DNA from 2 places in the Mesorhizobium sp. M0830 genome. Region 1 is predicted to be linked to the other one. Evidence: riboswitches for the same ligand, from Rfam matches in the RefSeq annotation. Region 1 holds a riboswitch; the other holds the start of a gene.

The links. Region 1 has a riboswitch for cobalamin ahead of NKI20_RS04265 (DUF1636 family protein). Riboswitches for the same ligand answer to the same signal wherever they lie in the genome.
Region 2: another riboswitch for cobalamin. It lies ahead of bluB (5,6-dimethylbenzimidazole synthase); the one in region 1 lies ahead of NKI20_RS04265 (DUF1636 family protein).

What each region holds. Positions count from the first base shown of each region.
Region 1 covers NZ_JAMYOR010000004.1:86,876-94,321, reverse strand. The annotation lists gene NKI20_RS04275 (cobaltochelatase subunit CobN) at 1-996, opposite strand, end outside; gene cobW (cobalamin biosynthesis protein CobW) at 1,015-2,052, opposite strand; gene NKI20_RS04265 (DUF1636 family protein) at 2,049-2,483, opposite strand; cobalamin riboswitch at 2,523-2,727, opposite strand; partial or broken gene NKI20_RS04260 (winged helix-turn-helix domain-containing protein) at 2,756-3,783, opposite strand; gene NKI20_RS04250 (NADH-quinone oxidoreductase subunit A) at 4,273-4,638, shown strand; gene NKI20_RS04245 (NuoB/complex I 20 kDa subunit family protein) at 4,629-5,210, shown strand; gene NKI20_RS04240 (NADH-quinone oxidoreductase subunit C) at 5,215-5,817, shown strand; gene NKI20_RS04235 (NADH-quinone oxidoreductase subunit D) at 5,818-7,008, shown strand; gene NKI20_RS04230 (NADH-quinone oxidoreductase subunit E) at 7,009-7,446, shown strand, end outside.
Region 2 covers NZ_JAMYOR010000018.1:94,741-102,186, reverse strand. The annotation lists gene NKI20_RS13805 (hypothetical protein) at 1-835, shown strand, start outside; gene bluB (5,6-dimethylbenzimidazole synthase) at 836-1,582, opposite strand; cobalamin riboswitch at 1,631-1,810, opposite strand; gene NKI20_RS13795 (histone deacetylase family protein) at 1,932-2,858, shown strand; gene NKI20_RS13790 (exodeoxyribonuclease VII small subunit) at 2,862-3,113, shown strand; gene NKI20_RS13785 (DUF2277 domain-containing protein) at 3,213-3,479, shown strand; gene NKI20_RS13780 (pirin family protein) at 3,518-4,438, shown strand; gene dxs (1-deoxy-D-xylulose-5-phosphate synthase) at 4,582-6,495, shown strand; gene NKI20_RS13770 (hypothetical protein) at 6,645-6,929, shown strand; gene NKI20_RS13765 (GNAT family N-acetyltransferase) at 7,037-7,446, opposite strand, start outside.

The DNA.
Region 1 (7,446 bases):
GGCGGGTTTCAGGAAGGCCAGTGACGTTTCCACGAACGCCAGGGATGCTGGGTCCTTGAGGCTGGAGACGAAGATGGGGACGGGGTTGATGCCGCGCTGCCGCAGCGCCTCAAACAGCGCGTCGATGGGCGCGACATCGGCGGCCAGCAGCATCGAGCGGTAGAACAGGATGGGCACGACTGGGGCGTTGACGTTGTCAACGTCGAGTTCCGTCACACCCCCCTCTGTCCTGCCGGACATCTCCCCCGCAAGGGGGGAGATTGCGCCGTCATCAGGGATTTCGCCAATCGCGGATATCCGAGATAGATTCCTATCTGACGGGGCAGATGAGGAGCCGGCTTTGGTGACAGCCGATCTCCCCCCTTGCGGGGGAGATGTCCGGCAGGACAGAGGGGGGTGTGACGGAACGCCAACACTCGATGCGTCCGGCTTCTCCACAACTCCGCATGCGGGCTCGTAAAACCCAGCCTTCGGGACCGCGACCGGCTCGACGACAGGCTCATTCTGTCCCGCTAACCTTGCCAGCTTCCGCACCAGCGCGCTCATATTCGCCGGGCCGCCCTCGCGGAAATAGTCGAGCAAGCCGTCGAGTTCTTCGCGCGGCAGCGTCGAGGCTTCGATCAGCCTTAGGTCCTCGTCGCGGCATTCGCCAGGCAGCAGCGCCAGTTTTATACCGCGCGCCCGCGCCGTCGAGGCAAGCTGGTCGCAGCCGTAGCGCCACCAGTCGTAGCCGCCGAGGATGCGGACGAGGATGATCTTGGCGTGACGGGCGACGCTGTCGACCCAGAGGTCGACGGACATGGGATGGCGCAAGTCGCGCAGAGCCGCCAGCCGCATCGAGGGCAGGCGGTCGGCGTCGGCCTTCCATGCTGCCGCCAGTCCGGCGAGGTCGCTGTCGGTGAAGGACAGGGCCACGATATCCGCCGGCGTCTGCCGCAGATCGACCGGCTCGGCGAGGTCGTCGAGCGAGGCGGATGTCGTGGTTAGGATGTGCATCGCAACCTGTGTCCGAAATCAGCCGGCGAGTATACGTTCGATAGCCGGGCGGTTCAGCCCCTTGAGGCCGATGACGACAAGGCGCGAGCGGCGGTCGTCCTGCGCTGTCCAGGCGCGGTCATAGTAGTGGTTGACGCGCGGCCCGACGGCCTGCAGCAGCAGCCGCATCGGCTTGCCGCCGACCTCGACGAAGCCCTTCACGCGCAGCACGTTCTCTTCCTCGGCAGCCGTGGCGACGCGTTTCGCCAGTTCGTCCGGATTGGCTATCGAGGCAATATCGACGATGAACGTATCGAAGTCGTCATGCTCGTGGTCGAACGCGCCGTCGTGATGAGACTTGCGGTTTTCGATATCGTCCTCGACGGCGAGACCGAGGCCGAGCAGCACGGAGGGATCCACCTTGCCATGTGACGTCGGCACGATCTTCACCGCGCGGGCGGAGTGTTCGCCAATGATGGCATTGGCGCGGGCGGTGCCGGCGGCGTCCATCAGGTCGCTCTTCGACAGGATGATCAGGTCGGCACAGGCGATCTGGTCCTCGAACACCTCCTCGACCGGATCGTCGTGGTCGAGCGTCTCATCCTGAGCGCGCTGCGCCTGCAAGGCGTCCATGTCGTTGGCGACGCGTCCCTCGGCCAATGCCGGCCCGTCGACCACGGCGATGACGCCATCAACGGTCACGCGGCTTTTCACGCTCGGCCACTGGAAAGCCTGGACCAGCGGCTTGGGCAAAGCGAGGCCGGAAGTCTCGATCAGGATGTGGTCGACCTTCGGAGTCAGCGCGAGGATCTGGTCGAGCGCCGGCACGAAATCGTCGGCGACGGTGCAGCAGATGCAGCCATTGGCCAGTTCGACGATGTTTTCCTCGGGGCAGGTGTCGATGCCGCAGCCCTTCAGGATCTCGCCGTCGATGCCGATGTCGCCGAACTCGTTGACGATGATGGCAATGCGCTTGCCGCCGGCGTTTTCCAGGAGATGGCGGACCAGCGTCGTCTTGCCGGCGCCGAGAAAGCCGGTGACGACGGTGCAGGGGACGCGGGAGACGGAAGCAGTCATTTCAAGTCCTTCAACAGGTCGAGGGGAGGGATGCGGGCAACAAGGCCGCGCTTCAGGCTATCGGGCCGGCCGCGCCACGGGATCAAACCGTCGGTCGAGGTGGCGAAGAGCTTCGCGCCGGTGACGAGATCGCTGCCACTGGTTGCCGTCAGGTCGCCGAAGACATAACTCCAGCACCCGTCGCGCAGGATGGCGGCGCTGAGCCGCCGCTTGCAATTGCCGAGACATTCGACGCTGCCGATGCGAATGTTGTCGCCCGACGCGGCGCGTCGCGTGTCGTCCGCCAGCAGTTCGCCGGCGCGGGGATGGGCGTCGGAGCCGGTTTCATCGCGGCAGGAGGCGCAGACGATCACGGTGACGCCAGCCAAGGCATCATCATGGCCGGACGAAACATCCGCTGTGCCAGCCGAAAAACTGCTGTCGTGGTCCAAAGATCGTGCTCCTTGCCCGGAAACCCGCCGGGCGATCGGATTCTATAGACGCAGACGGCAGGTCTCCTGGCTCGCGGGTCATCGCCTTGGGTAGCCGCCTTCCCGGGATCACCCCAGTGGCTTTCGGCCTTGGCTCTTCGCTTACAGTTGCGGGGACAGCCGCGGATTTGGGATTTCGTCCCGCACCGCATTCCCTCTTGGCTCCTCTCGTTGAAGAGAAGAGACCGTCTGTACCGGATTTAGGCTTTTGCAGGCGGCGGTGTCAACGCGGCTTACGACATGGCGATGGCGGCCAGCGCCGGACCCAAGTCACCGGCGGGCGTCACTTCCATGCGCTCAAGGCCAAGCCAGCCCTGCATCTGCTTCAATTCCTCGAAGAGCTGAGCAGCGGTTTCAGGCGGCGCGCCGGACTCGGCATAGGCGGCATGGACGCGCAGGGCACTGGCCGGCCGGTCGGCCTTGAGGTCGACGCGCGCGACGATCCTGTCGCCGAGCAGGAACGGCAGGACATAATAGCCGTATTGCCGCTTGTCGGCCGGAGTGTAGATTTCGATGCGGTAGTGGAAATCGAACAGCCGCTCCGTGCGCGAGCGTTCGAAGACCACCGGATCGAACGGCGCCAGCAGGGTGCGTGCCTCGATCTTGCGCGGCAGACGGGCGTCCTTGTGAAGATAAGCGGGCTTGTCCCAGCCTTCGACGCGCACCGGCAGCAATTCGCCTGTTTCAACCAGTTCCTCCAGCCGGCCTTTCATGTCGGCCGGCGACAGGCGGAAATAGTCGCGCAAATCGCCTGATGTCGCGATGCCGTGGGCTCGGGCGGAAATGCGCAGCAATTCGCGGTGCGCGTCCTCGGCGGCCGGAACCGGAAGATCGAGGATCGCCTGCGGCAGCACACGCTCGGGCAGGTCATAGAAGCGTTCGAAACCGCGACGGTGCGCCGTGGTGATGCGTCCGGCCAGAACAGCCATTCGAAGGCATGCTTGGCATGGCTCCAGCCCCACCAGCCACCCGAGCCCTTCTGGCCCTCGATCGCGGAGGCGGCGGTCGGGCCGCGCTCGACGACCTGGCGGTAGATCTCTTCGACATAGGCGGCGTGCTCGCGGCCCCATTTGGCGAGGCCCAGATACATTTCGTCGCCGCGCTCGGCCCGTTGCATGCGCCAGCGCATCAGCGGATATGTCTCGACCGGCAGGAAAGAGGCCTCATGCGCCCAATATTCGAAGACCGTGCGCTTGCGCGTCACGGCCGCATTGTCGAGCAAGGCGAGAGGGTAAGGGCCAAGGCGCGAATAGAGCGGCATGTAATGAGCGCGCACCACCGCGCTGACGGAATCGATCTGCAGCAGACCGGTTCGAGCCAGCACGCGGGCAAAATGGCGGCGGTCGGGCGTAGCTGTTGGGCGGGGATCGAGAAAACCTTGGGCGGCAAGCGCGATGCGCCGGGCCATGGGGAGCGAGATCTTTTCCTTCATGCAGGCGTCACTCTGAGGGCGATGATGGGTGATTCCGGACAATGCTAGCAGGGTTTTGGCGGCAACCATGTCAGGAGAGAAAAGTGGAGTAAAAGGCGAAGGAAATCAAACAGGAGCGGATCGGACCAGTTTGCCGCGATAAGCCGTCCAGGTCAGTGTTTTGAACAAGGTTTGACTTGCTTCGCTGGAAGTGCTGCGCTAACCCTCGCCGCGTTGCAGCATAGGCCCTTAAAACGGTTCAGCGGTTAAACTGTCACGCTTCCGCATTAGGGTCCGGTGCTGTAATCAACGTGGATTGGCGCCAACGGAAAGCCGAGCATGAACGCACTCTTGAGCTCATACCTGCCCATCGTCCTGTTCATTGGCGTGGCGCTGGTTGTCGGCCTGGCGCTGCTGGCCGCACCCTTCCTGGTGGCTTACCGCAACCCCGATCCCGAAAAGCTTTCCGCCTACGAGTGCGGTTTCAACTCGTTCGACGACGCCCGCATGAAGTTCGACATCCGATTCTACCTGGTGTCGATCCTGTTCATCATCTTCGACCTGGAAGTGGCCTTCCTTTTTCCGTGGGCGGTGTCGTTCTCGAAGATCGGAATGCTCGGCTTCTGGTCGATGATGGTGTTTCTGGCGGTGCTGACCATCGGCTTTGCGTATGAATGGAAAAAAGGAGCGCTGGAATGGGATTGAACGACAGTTCAGGCACCCTCGTCGCGCCGAAGCCTAAAGGTATCCTCGATCCCAATACCGGCCGGCCGGTAGGGGGAGACGATCCCTTCTTCCTCGAGATCAACAACGAACTGGCCGACAAGGGCTTTCTCGTCACGTCGACAGAGGCGCTGATCACCTGGGCGCGCAGCGGTTCGCTGATGTTCATGACCTTCGGTCTTGCCTGCTGCGCGGTCGAGATGATCCACACCTCGATGCCGCGCTATGACTCGGAGAGGTTCGGCGTCGCGCCGCGCGCGTCTCCGCGCCAGTCAGACATCATGATCGTCGCCGGCACGCTGACCAACAAGATGGCGCCGGCGTTGCGCAAGGTCTACGACCAGATGCCGGAGCCGCGTTACGTCATCTCGATGGGCTCATGCGCCAATGGCGGCGGCTACTACCACTATTCCTATTCGGTGGTGCGCGGCTGCGACCGCATCGTGCCGGTCGACATCTATGTGCCCGGCTGCCCGCCGAGCGCCGAAGCGCTGCTTTACGGCATTCTTCTCTTGCAGAAGAAAATCCGCCGCACCGGCACGATCGAACGGTAAATCCATGACCGCATCCCTGAGCGAACTGTCGACCTATCTCGGCGAGAAGCTGATCGACCGCGTGAATGACGCTGATATCGCCTATGGCGAGCTTACCGTTCGCGTCGAGCCGCGCGATCTGGTCGAGGTCATGACCTTCCTGCGCGACGATACGCGCTGCCAGTTCATCTCGATCATCGACATCTGCGGTGCGGACTATCCGTCACGCGCCAAGCGTTTCGACGTCGTCTATCATCTCCTGTCGCCGAAGCAGAATGTGCGCATCCGCGTCAAGGTGCAGGCCGACGAGGAAACCATGGTGCCGTCGATCACCGGCGTCTTTCCGGGTGCCGACTGGTTCGAGCGCGAGACCTACGATCTCTACGGCGTGCTGTTCTCCGGCCATCCCGATCTACGGCGCCTGCTGACTGATTACGGTTTCGAAGGCCACCCGCTGCGCAAGGATTTCCCTCTGACCGGCTTCGTCGAGGTGCGCTACGACGACGAGGCCAAGCGGGTCATCTATGAGCCTGTGGAATTGAAGCAGGAATTCCGCAATTTCGATTTTTTGTCCCCGTGGGAAGGTACTGATTACGTCCTGCCGGGTGACGAGAAGGCAAAGCAGTAAATGGCTGAAACCTCCGTCCGCAATTTTAACATCAACTTTGGGCCTCAACACCCTGCGGCGCATGGTGTTTTGAGGTTGGTCCTTGAACTCGACGGCGAAGTCGTCGATCGCGTCGATCCGCATATCGGGCTCTTGCATCGCGGCACGGAAAAGCTGATCGAGGCCAAGACCTATCTGCAGGCGATCCCCTATCTGGACCGGCTCGACTATTGCGCGCCGATGAACCAGGAGCACGCTTTCGCGCTGGCCGCTGAGCGCCTGCTCGGCATCGACGTGCCGAAGCGCGGGCAGCTGATTCGCGTGCTCTACTGCGAAATCGGCCGCATCATGTCGCACATCCTCAATGTGACGACGCAGGCGATGGACGTCGGTGCGCTGACTCCGCCGCTGTGGGGCTTCGTCGAGCGCGAAAAGCTGATGGTATTCTATGAGCGCGCCTCCGGTTCGCGCATGCATGCCGCCTATTTCCGTCCGGGTGGTGTCCATCAGGACCTGCCGCAGAAGCTGGTCGAGGATATCGGCAAATGGATTGACCCGTTCCTGAAGTCGATCGACGACCTCGATCAGTTGCTGACCGGCAATCGCATCTTCAAACAGCGCAATGTCGATATCGGCATCGTAACGCTGGCCGATGCCTGGGCCTGGGGTTTTTCCGGAGTCATGGTGCGCGGCTCGGGCGCTCCTTGGGATCTGCGCAAGTCGCAACCCTATGAATGCTATTCGGAAATGGATTTCGACATTCCGATCGGCAAGAACGGCGACTGCTTCGACCGTTACCTCGTGCGCATGGAAGAAATGCGCCAGTCTGCAAAAATCATGCGCCAGTGCGTCGATCTCTTGCTGGGCAAGGAAAGCACCGGTCCAGTGTCGAACCTCGACGGCAAGGTGGTGCCGCCCAAGCGTCAGGCGATGAAGCGCTCGATGGAAGCGCTGATCCACCACTTCAAGCTCTACACCGAGGGTTATCGCGTGCCGGCCGGCGAGGTCTATGCGGCGGTCGAGGCGCCGAAGGGTGAATTCGGCGTCTATCTGATCTCCGATGGCTCCAACAAGCCCTACCGCTGCAAGCTGCGCGCGCCCGGCTTCGCGCATCTGCAGGCCATGGATTTCCTCTGTCGCGGCCACATGCTGGCCGACGTCACCGCCGTTCTCGGCTCCCTCGACATCGTGTTTGGTGAGGTCGATCGCTAAATGTCAGTCCGCCGTCTCGCAGAAGCCAGCGTCCAGCCAGCATCCTTCGCCTTCAACCGCGCGAATGCGGCCGCGGCGAAGCAATGGATCAAGAAGTACCCGAAGGGCCGCGAACCGTCGGCCATCATCCCGCTTCTGATGCTGGCGCAGGAGCAGGAAGGCTGGGTGACGAAGGCGGCGATCGAGACGATCTCCGACATGCTCGGCATGCCCCGTATCCGTGGCCTCGAGGTGGCGACCTTCTACACCCAATATCAGTTGAACCCGGTCGGCACGCGCGCGCATATCCAGGTCTGCGGCACCACGCCCTGCATGTTGCGCGGCTCGGAAGCGCTGATGGATGTCTGCCGGTCAAAGATCCATCACGACCAGTTCCACACCAACGACAAGGGCACCTTGTCGTGGGAAGAGGTCGAATGCCTCGGCGCCTGCGTCAAC
Region 2 (7,446 bases), on a different contig from region 1:
CATCTCCACCGATCCCGACGGGCCGATGTCCTTTGCCTTGTGGGGCGGGGTGGTCGGTTTCGGCATCGTCTCGATCGCCGTCTACTGGATCCGCGAATACATCCTCTATGTCGTCAAGGCCGGCCACATCGCCGTGATGGTCCATCTGATCGACGGCCGTGACATTCCCGGCGGCCAGGACCAGATCGCCTACGCCAAGGATATCGTCACCCAGCGTTTTGCCGAGGCCAACATCCTTTTCGTCGTCGATCAGCTGGTCAAGGGCGCCATCCGGGCCATCACCGGCCTGCTCGGCGGCATCGCCGCCTTCCTGCCGATCCCGGGTTTGAGCGGTCTGGTCTCCTTCATCAACACGGTGATCCGCCTGTCGCTGACCTATGTCGACGAGATCATCCTCGGCTACAACATTCGCATCAATTCGTCCTCGCCGTTCGAGACGGCGCGCCAAGGCGTCGTGCTCTATGCCCAGAACGGCAAGGTGATGGTCAAGAACGCCGTCTGGCTGGCGGTCATCATGTGGGGCGTATCCTTCGTTATCTTCCTGCTGATGCTGGCGCCGGCCGCCGCCATTCTTTTCCTGATGCCAGGGCAATTGGCGGGCTGGGCCTTCGTGCTAGCCATCGTCTTCGCCTGGGCCTTCAAGGCGGCGTTCATCGAGCCCTTCGCCATCGCTTGCCTGATGCAGGTCTATTTCAAGACCATCGCGGGCCAGGTGCCAGATCCGGCCTGGGACACCCGGCTGGCGGAGGCGTCGTCGAAGTTCAGGGAACTCAAGGACAAGGCGCTGGCCTCCTTTGGCGGCTCGCGCTGGGGACCGGCCGGCGCGACACCCTGATCAGCGAGGGCTCGACGGCGCGGCAGAAACGGTGTTGAGGCGCGCCACGGTCGATTTGAGCAGCACTTCACCTTGCCCGGAAAACGTCTCGCTCATGATCAGTTCCGGCAGCGGCAGCCGCCGTCCCCAGCCATGCGTTTCAAGGTCAGGTTTTGGCGCGAACTCCGAGACGCGGCCGACGCAGAGATAGGCGACCGGGGTCACATGCTCCGGAATAGAAAGCAGGCCTTTCAGCGCTTGCGCCTCGATGATGCTGACCCAGCCGACACCGACGCCTTCGGCGCGCGCCGCCAGCCAGAAATTCTGCACCGCGCAGACCGTGCTATAGAGGTCCATCTCCGGATTGTGCGAGCGTCCCAGTGGCGAACCCTTCGAACGCTCGCGATCGCAGGTGATGCAGATGTTGAGCGCGCTTTCGCAAATGCCTTCCAGCTTGAGTTTGCGGTAGAGCGCCTGCCGCTCTTCCGCAATGGCGGGCAGTTCCTGCTGGCGCGCCGCCAGGAACAGGTCGCGCACCTTTTCCCGTCGCTCGGCATCGCGAATGACGATGAAGTTCCAAGGCTGCATGAAGCCGACCGACGGCGCGTGATGGGCGGCAAGCAGCAGCCGCGCCAGCACCTCATCGTCGAGCCCGGTGGGCAGGAAATGGCTGCGGACGTCGCGCCGCGTGAACATGGCGCGATACACCGCATCGCGCGCATTCTGCTCAAATCCATCGCCAACAGCAGCGGTCATGTGTTCCGGCATCGCTTGTCCCCTTGCGATTGCAATCGATGCCAACCGCCTGACCATGCGGATGACGATGCCTGCCAGGCCGGTCTTCTGGCTCGGGATCAACCCGCGTCCGGTGCCTTCCCGTCATCGACAGTGGCATATACCGGCGCGGTCCCCCTTACAGCGTTGGGCACGCCACGGAATTCAACCGTGTTCCCGATTCTCCCGCTTGCGGCGGGCACCAGGCAGTGTCACGGACCTTACGCCGAAGCGCGGACGACGCCAATGCCTGCAGCGACGCGAATGGACGCAGGCGCGATTTTCCCCAGTCATCGGCCGCCCGTGCATGGCCTTTGCCGATCCGGGTCACTAGATTAGGACGATGGCTACCCGTCTCTATACCCATCCGATCTTCCTTGAGCACCTCACGCCGCCCGGCCATCCCGAGCGGCCGGACCGCTTGCGCGCCATCGAGCGCGTGCTGGACGACGAGGCTTTTGCCGCGCTCGATCGTATCCAGGCGCCGGAAGGCGACGAGGCCACCATCCTCTATGCTCATCCCGCCGATTTCGTCGCCCGCGTGCGCGCCGCCATTCCCGACGAGGGAATCGCCCGCATCGATGCCGACACCACCGCCAGCCCGAAGAGCTGGCAGGCGGCGATCACCGCAATCGGTGCGGCCAATGCAGCCGTCGACGACGTCTTTGCAGGCCGCGCCGACAATGTCTTCGTCGCGGCGCGGCCGCCCGGCCACCATGCCGAAAAAACCACGGCGATGGGTTTTTGTCTGTTCAATACGGCGGCGATCGCGGCGCGTTATGCGCAGAAGAAGCATGGTATCGAGCGTGTTGCCGTCGTCGACTGGGACGTGCATCACGGCAACGGCACGCAGGATATTTTCTGGGACGATCCGTCGGTGCTCTATTGCTCGACGCACCAGATGCCGCTCTACCCCGGCACCGGCGCGAAGAACGAAACCGGTGCCGGCAACATCGTCAACGTACCGCTGGCGCCGCAGACCGGCAGCGAGGTGTTTCGCGATGCCTTCCTGTCACGCGTGCTGCCGGCGCTCGACAATTTCGCGCCCGACCTGATCATCATTTCGGCCGGGTTCGACGCACATCACCGCGATCCGCTGGCCGAGATCAACCTGACCGAGGACGATTTCGACTGGGCGACCGGCCAGCTGATGCAGCGCGCCGCGCGTCACAGCGGCGACCGGCTCGTCAGCCTGCTCGAGGGTGGTTACGATCTGCAGGGATTGGCATTTTCGGTCGCCGCCCATGTCGGGCGACTGATGAAAGGATGAATGATGGCCGGTGAGACCAACGACGATGTGAAGGCGATGAGCTTCGAACAGGCACTCGACGCGCTGGAAAAGATCGTCGATGATCTTGAGCGTGGCGACGTGCCGCTCGATCAGTCGATCAAGATCTATGAGCGCGGCGAAGCGCTGAAGGCGCATTGCGACCGGCTGCTGAAGGCAGCCGAGGACAAGGTCGAGAAGATCAGGCTGTCGCGTGACGGCAAGCCGGTTGGAACGGAGCCGCTCGACGCGGACTGAGGGACGCAGCCGTCTCACCGACTTTTTGGACACGATCATGATTGAGCATAGAGTTCGTCTTGATTGAAACAGCTCAGGACAAGAGGAGATACGGAAACGATGTGCAGAAACATCAAGACCCTGTTCAATTTTGATCCGCCCGCGACCAACGACGAAGTCCGCGACGCGGCACTTCAGTTTGTCCGCAAGCTGAGCGGAACGACGCGGCCTTCGAAGCAGAACCAGCATGCCTTCGACCACGCGGTCGAAGCCATCGCGGCATCGGCGCGCGAACTGCTCGATTCACTCGAAACCCATCAGCATCCTCGCAATCGCGAGGAAGTGGCGGCCAAACTAAGGGCGAAATCGGCGATCCGGTTTGCCTGAAGCGTCCAGGCTGCCTCTGGCGCTGACAAGGAGAGTGCATGAGCTTCTTCCCGGGGAAAGACCCAGGGGCCGGCGACGCCTTCGCCAGCGACCAGATCGAACTGATGGTCATCCCCAACGCCAAGGATATTGGCGGTTTCCAGGTTCGCCGCGCCCTGCCGACCGCCAAGAGGCGGTTGGTCGGCCCGTTCATCTTCTTCGACCGCATGGGCCCGGCCATCCTGCGCGCCGGCCAGGCGCTCGACGTACGCCCGCATCCGCATATCGGTCTGTCGACGGTCACCTATCTGTTCGACGGCAATATAAGGCATCGCGATTCACTCGGCACCGAAATGGTCATCCAGCCCGGTGACGTAAACCTGATGACCGCCGGCCGCGGCATCGTCCATTCTGAGCGCACCCCTGAAGAAATGCGCGGTGCGCCGATGTCGATTTCCGGCCTGCAGACCTGGTTGGCGCTGCCAGACGGCAAGGAAGATGTAGCCCCGGTTTTCGAGAACACCACAGCACTCCGGTTGCCCGAGATCGACGCCGAGGGCGTTAGCGGCCGCATTGCCATTGGTGATTTCCAAGGGCTGCGATCCCCGGTCAGGGCCGACACAGAGACACTCTATGCCGATCTGCGCCTGGCGCCAGGCGCCAGCGTGAAGATCCCCGCCGATGCGGAAGAACGAGCCATCTACACACTGGAAGGCGAGGTCTCGATCTCGGGCGACGCTTTCCCGGCCGAACGGCTGCTGGTGTTTCGGCCCGGTGACGAGATCGTCGTATCGTCGCAGACCGGCGCGCATTTCATGCTGTTCGGCGGCGCTTCGCTCGGCTCGCAGCGCTACATCTGGTGGAATTTCGTCTCATCGTCGAAGGAACGCATCGAGCAGGCCAAGCACGAATGGAAGACGGGACGTTTCGATATTGTTCCCGGAGACGAGGAAGAGTTCATTCCGCTGCCGGAAAGCTGATGCATGTTGCCCGAAAGTGACCCGGTTCTGGGAGAACGGCATGCATCAAACCAAGGACCGCAGCCCGATCCGCGTCACTGACGTGCATTTACATTCTCCGGCCGGCGGCCTATTTCGCCAATGAACAGAAAGCCTGAGCACCCGTGAACGCAACGCCGCATACGCCGCTTCTCGACAAGGTCCGCATCCCAGCCGACCTGCGCACGCTTGCCGAAAGCGAGCTGCCGCAATTGGCAGCCGAGCTTCGCGCCGAGCTGATCGATGCCGTCTCCCACACCGGCGGCCATCTTGGCGCCGGCCTTGGCGTGGTCGAGTTGACGGTGGCGCTGCACTATGTCTTCAACACCCCCGATGACCGGCTTATCTGGGACGTCGGCCATCAGGCCTATCCGCACAAGATCCTGACCGGCCGCCGTGACCGCATCCGCACATTGCGCCAGGAAGGGGGCCTGTCGGGCTTCACCCGCCGCGCCGAGAGCGAGTACGATCCCTTCGGCGCCGCCCACTCCTCGACATCGATTTCGGCCGGCCTCGGCATGGCTGCCGCTCGCGATCTCTCCGGCGGCCGCAACAATGTCATCGCTGTCATCGGCGACGGTGCGATGTCTGCCGGCATGGCCTACGAGGCGATGAACAATGCCGGCGCGCTCGATGCGCGGCTGATCGTCATCCTCAACGACAACGACATGTCGATCGCGCCGCCGACCGGCGCGATGAGCGCCTATCTGGCGCGTCTGGCTTCGGGCAAGGCCTATATCGGCCTGCGCGATTTCGGCAAGAAACTGACGTCCTATCTCGGCAAACGCGCCGACCGCGCGATCACAAGGGCGGTCGAGCATGCACGCGGCTACGTTACCGGCGGCACGCTGTTCGAGGAGCTCGGTTTCTATCACATCGGCCCGATCGACGGTCACAATCTGGAGCATCTGATCCCGGTCCTGAAAAATGTCCGCGACAATGGCGAAGGCCCCGTGCTGATCCATGTCGTCACTCAGAAGGGCAAGGGCTACGCGCCGGCGGAAGCCGCCGCCGACAAATATCACGGCGTCAACAAATTCGATGTCATCACCGGCGCGCAGGCCAAGGCGCCCGCCAACGCGCCTGCCTACACCAAGGTGTTCGCCGAAAGCCTGGTAAGGGAAGGCCGCGAGGATGACCGTATCGTTGCCGTCACCGCTGCCATGCCGAGCGGCACCGGCCTCGACCTGTTCGGCGAGGCATTCCCGTCGCGGACCTTCGATGTCGGCATCGCCGAACAGCACGCGGTGACCTTCGCAGCCGGCCTTGCCACCGAAGGCTATAGGCCGTTCGCGGCGATCTATTCGACCTTCCTGCAGCGTGCCTACGACCAGGTCGTCCACGACGTCGCCATCCAGAAATTGCCGGTGCGGTTTCCCATCGACCGGGCTGGTTTCGTCGGAGCCGACGGCGCCACCCATTGCGGCGCTTTCGACACCACCTTCCTGGCAACCTTGCCGGGGTTTGTCGTCATGGCCGCTGCCGACGAGGCGGAGCTGCGCCATATGGTGCGCACCGCGGCGAGCTATGATGACGGCCCGATCGCCTTCCGCTATCCGCGCGGCAACGGCGTCGGCGTGGACCTGCCGGAGCGCGGCTCGGTTCTCGAAATCGGCAAGGGCCGCATCGTCAAGGAGGGCACCAAGGTAGCGCTGCTGTCCTTCGGCACGCGACTGCAGGATTGTCTGATCGCCGCCGAGGAGCTGGGTGCGGCCGGGCTTTCCACCACGGTCGCCGATGCCCGTTTCGCCAAGCCGCTCGACGAGGACCTGATCCGGCGGCTGGCCCGCTCGCATGAGGTGCTGGTGACGGTGGAGGAGGGCGCCGTCGGCGGCTTTGCCAGCCACGTGCTGCAGTTCCTGGCCCACGAAGGTCTCCTAGAAAGCGGCTTGAAGGTGCGTCCGCTGGTGTTGCCCGACGCGTTCACCGATCACGCCAAGCCGGAAAAGATGTACGCCGATGCTGGGCTCGATGCGGCGGGCATCGTGCGCACCGTGTTCGTCGCGCTCGGGCATGTGGTTCGCGCACAACGCGCCTGAATCAAAGTCTCAACGATTTGAATCAGTTGGCCGGCCCACGACCTTAACGCGTTGTTTACGCTGCCGTTTGGCCTTTCGCTTACCGTCTCTCTTGGTCGTTTTTCAACGGCGCCCTGCTAAACCGTTGACCAGGCAGGGAGACAACAACAATGAAAACGCTTCTGTGCGGCGTAGCGCTTTGCACCCTCATCGTCGTGCCGGCCGCCGCCGAAACGCGCTACGATCGCAGCCTCGAAAAGGCGGCCATGGGCATCGTCGCCGGCAAGATGGGCGATATCCGCGGCGGCTTTTCCTACAAGCAGGTGCCGCAGCTCGTGGTCGTGCAGGGCGTAGCGCCGGCCATGAGCGAACGCCCACGCGAGGAAGCCACGGGCAAGCCGGACGACGGTCTGTCGCCCGCCGTGGAACGGCAGGTTTCGCGAACCATTTTCTAAATTGGAGGCCAGAGGGCCTGGAGTTGCTTAAGAAGGCACGATGGGTGTCGGTCCATCGCCAGATGCCTTTCCATGACGCTTGCCGTTATGCAGCCGATCTGAAAAGGCTATTCCTCGGCCAGCTCCGCTTGTTTCGGCGGCTTCCCGGAGCGCCATGATTTCGTGGCGTGGCGGGCGCGGTCGGCCAAGATGGCGAGGCGTCCGCGAAGGCTTCGCCCACCCATCACCGATGACAAGATCACCGAGTGCGTCGAAAAGCGGCGCTTGAAATCCTCGCCGCCGCAGAGAAAGTCGACCGTGGTCAGGCCCTGGTCAAGCGACCACTGGATATAGTCCATCATCAAGACCATGCCCGGCGAGGCCCGCTCGAAGGACGGGTCATAGGTCGTGACGAAAGCCATCATCGTCCCGTGCTGCTCGAAATTGATCGAGACGGCGATGATCGCGTCGTCACGTTCGAGCACGAAGATGCGCAGCAATCCGAGCGCGGCCAGGACGGAGACCAGTGCCGCCAGAG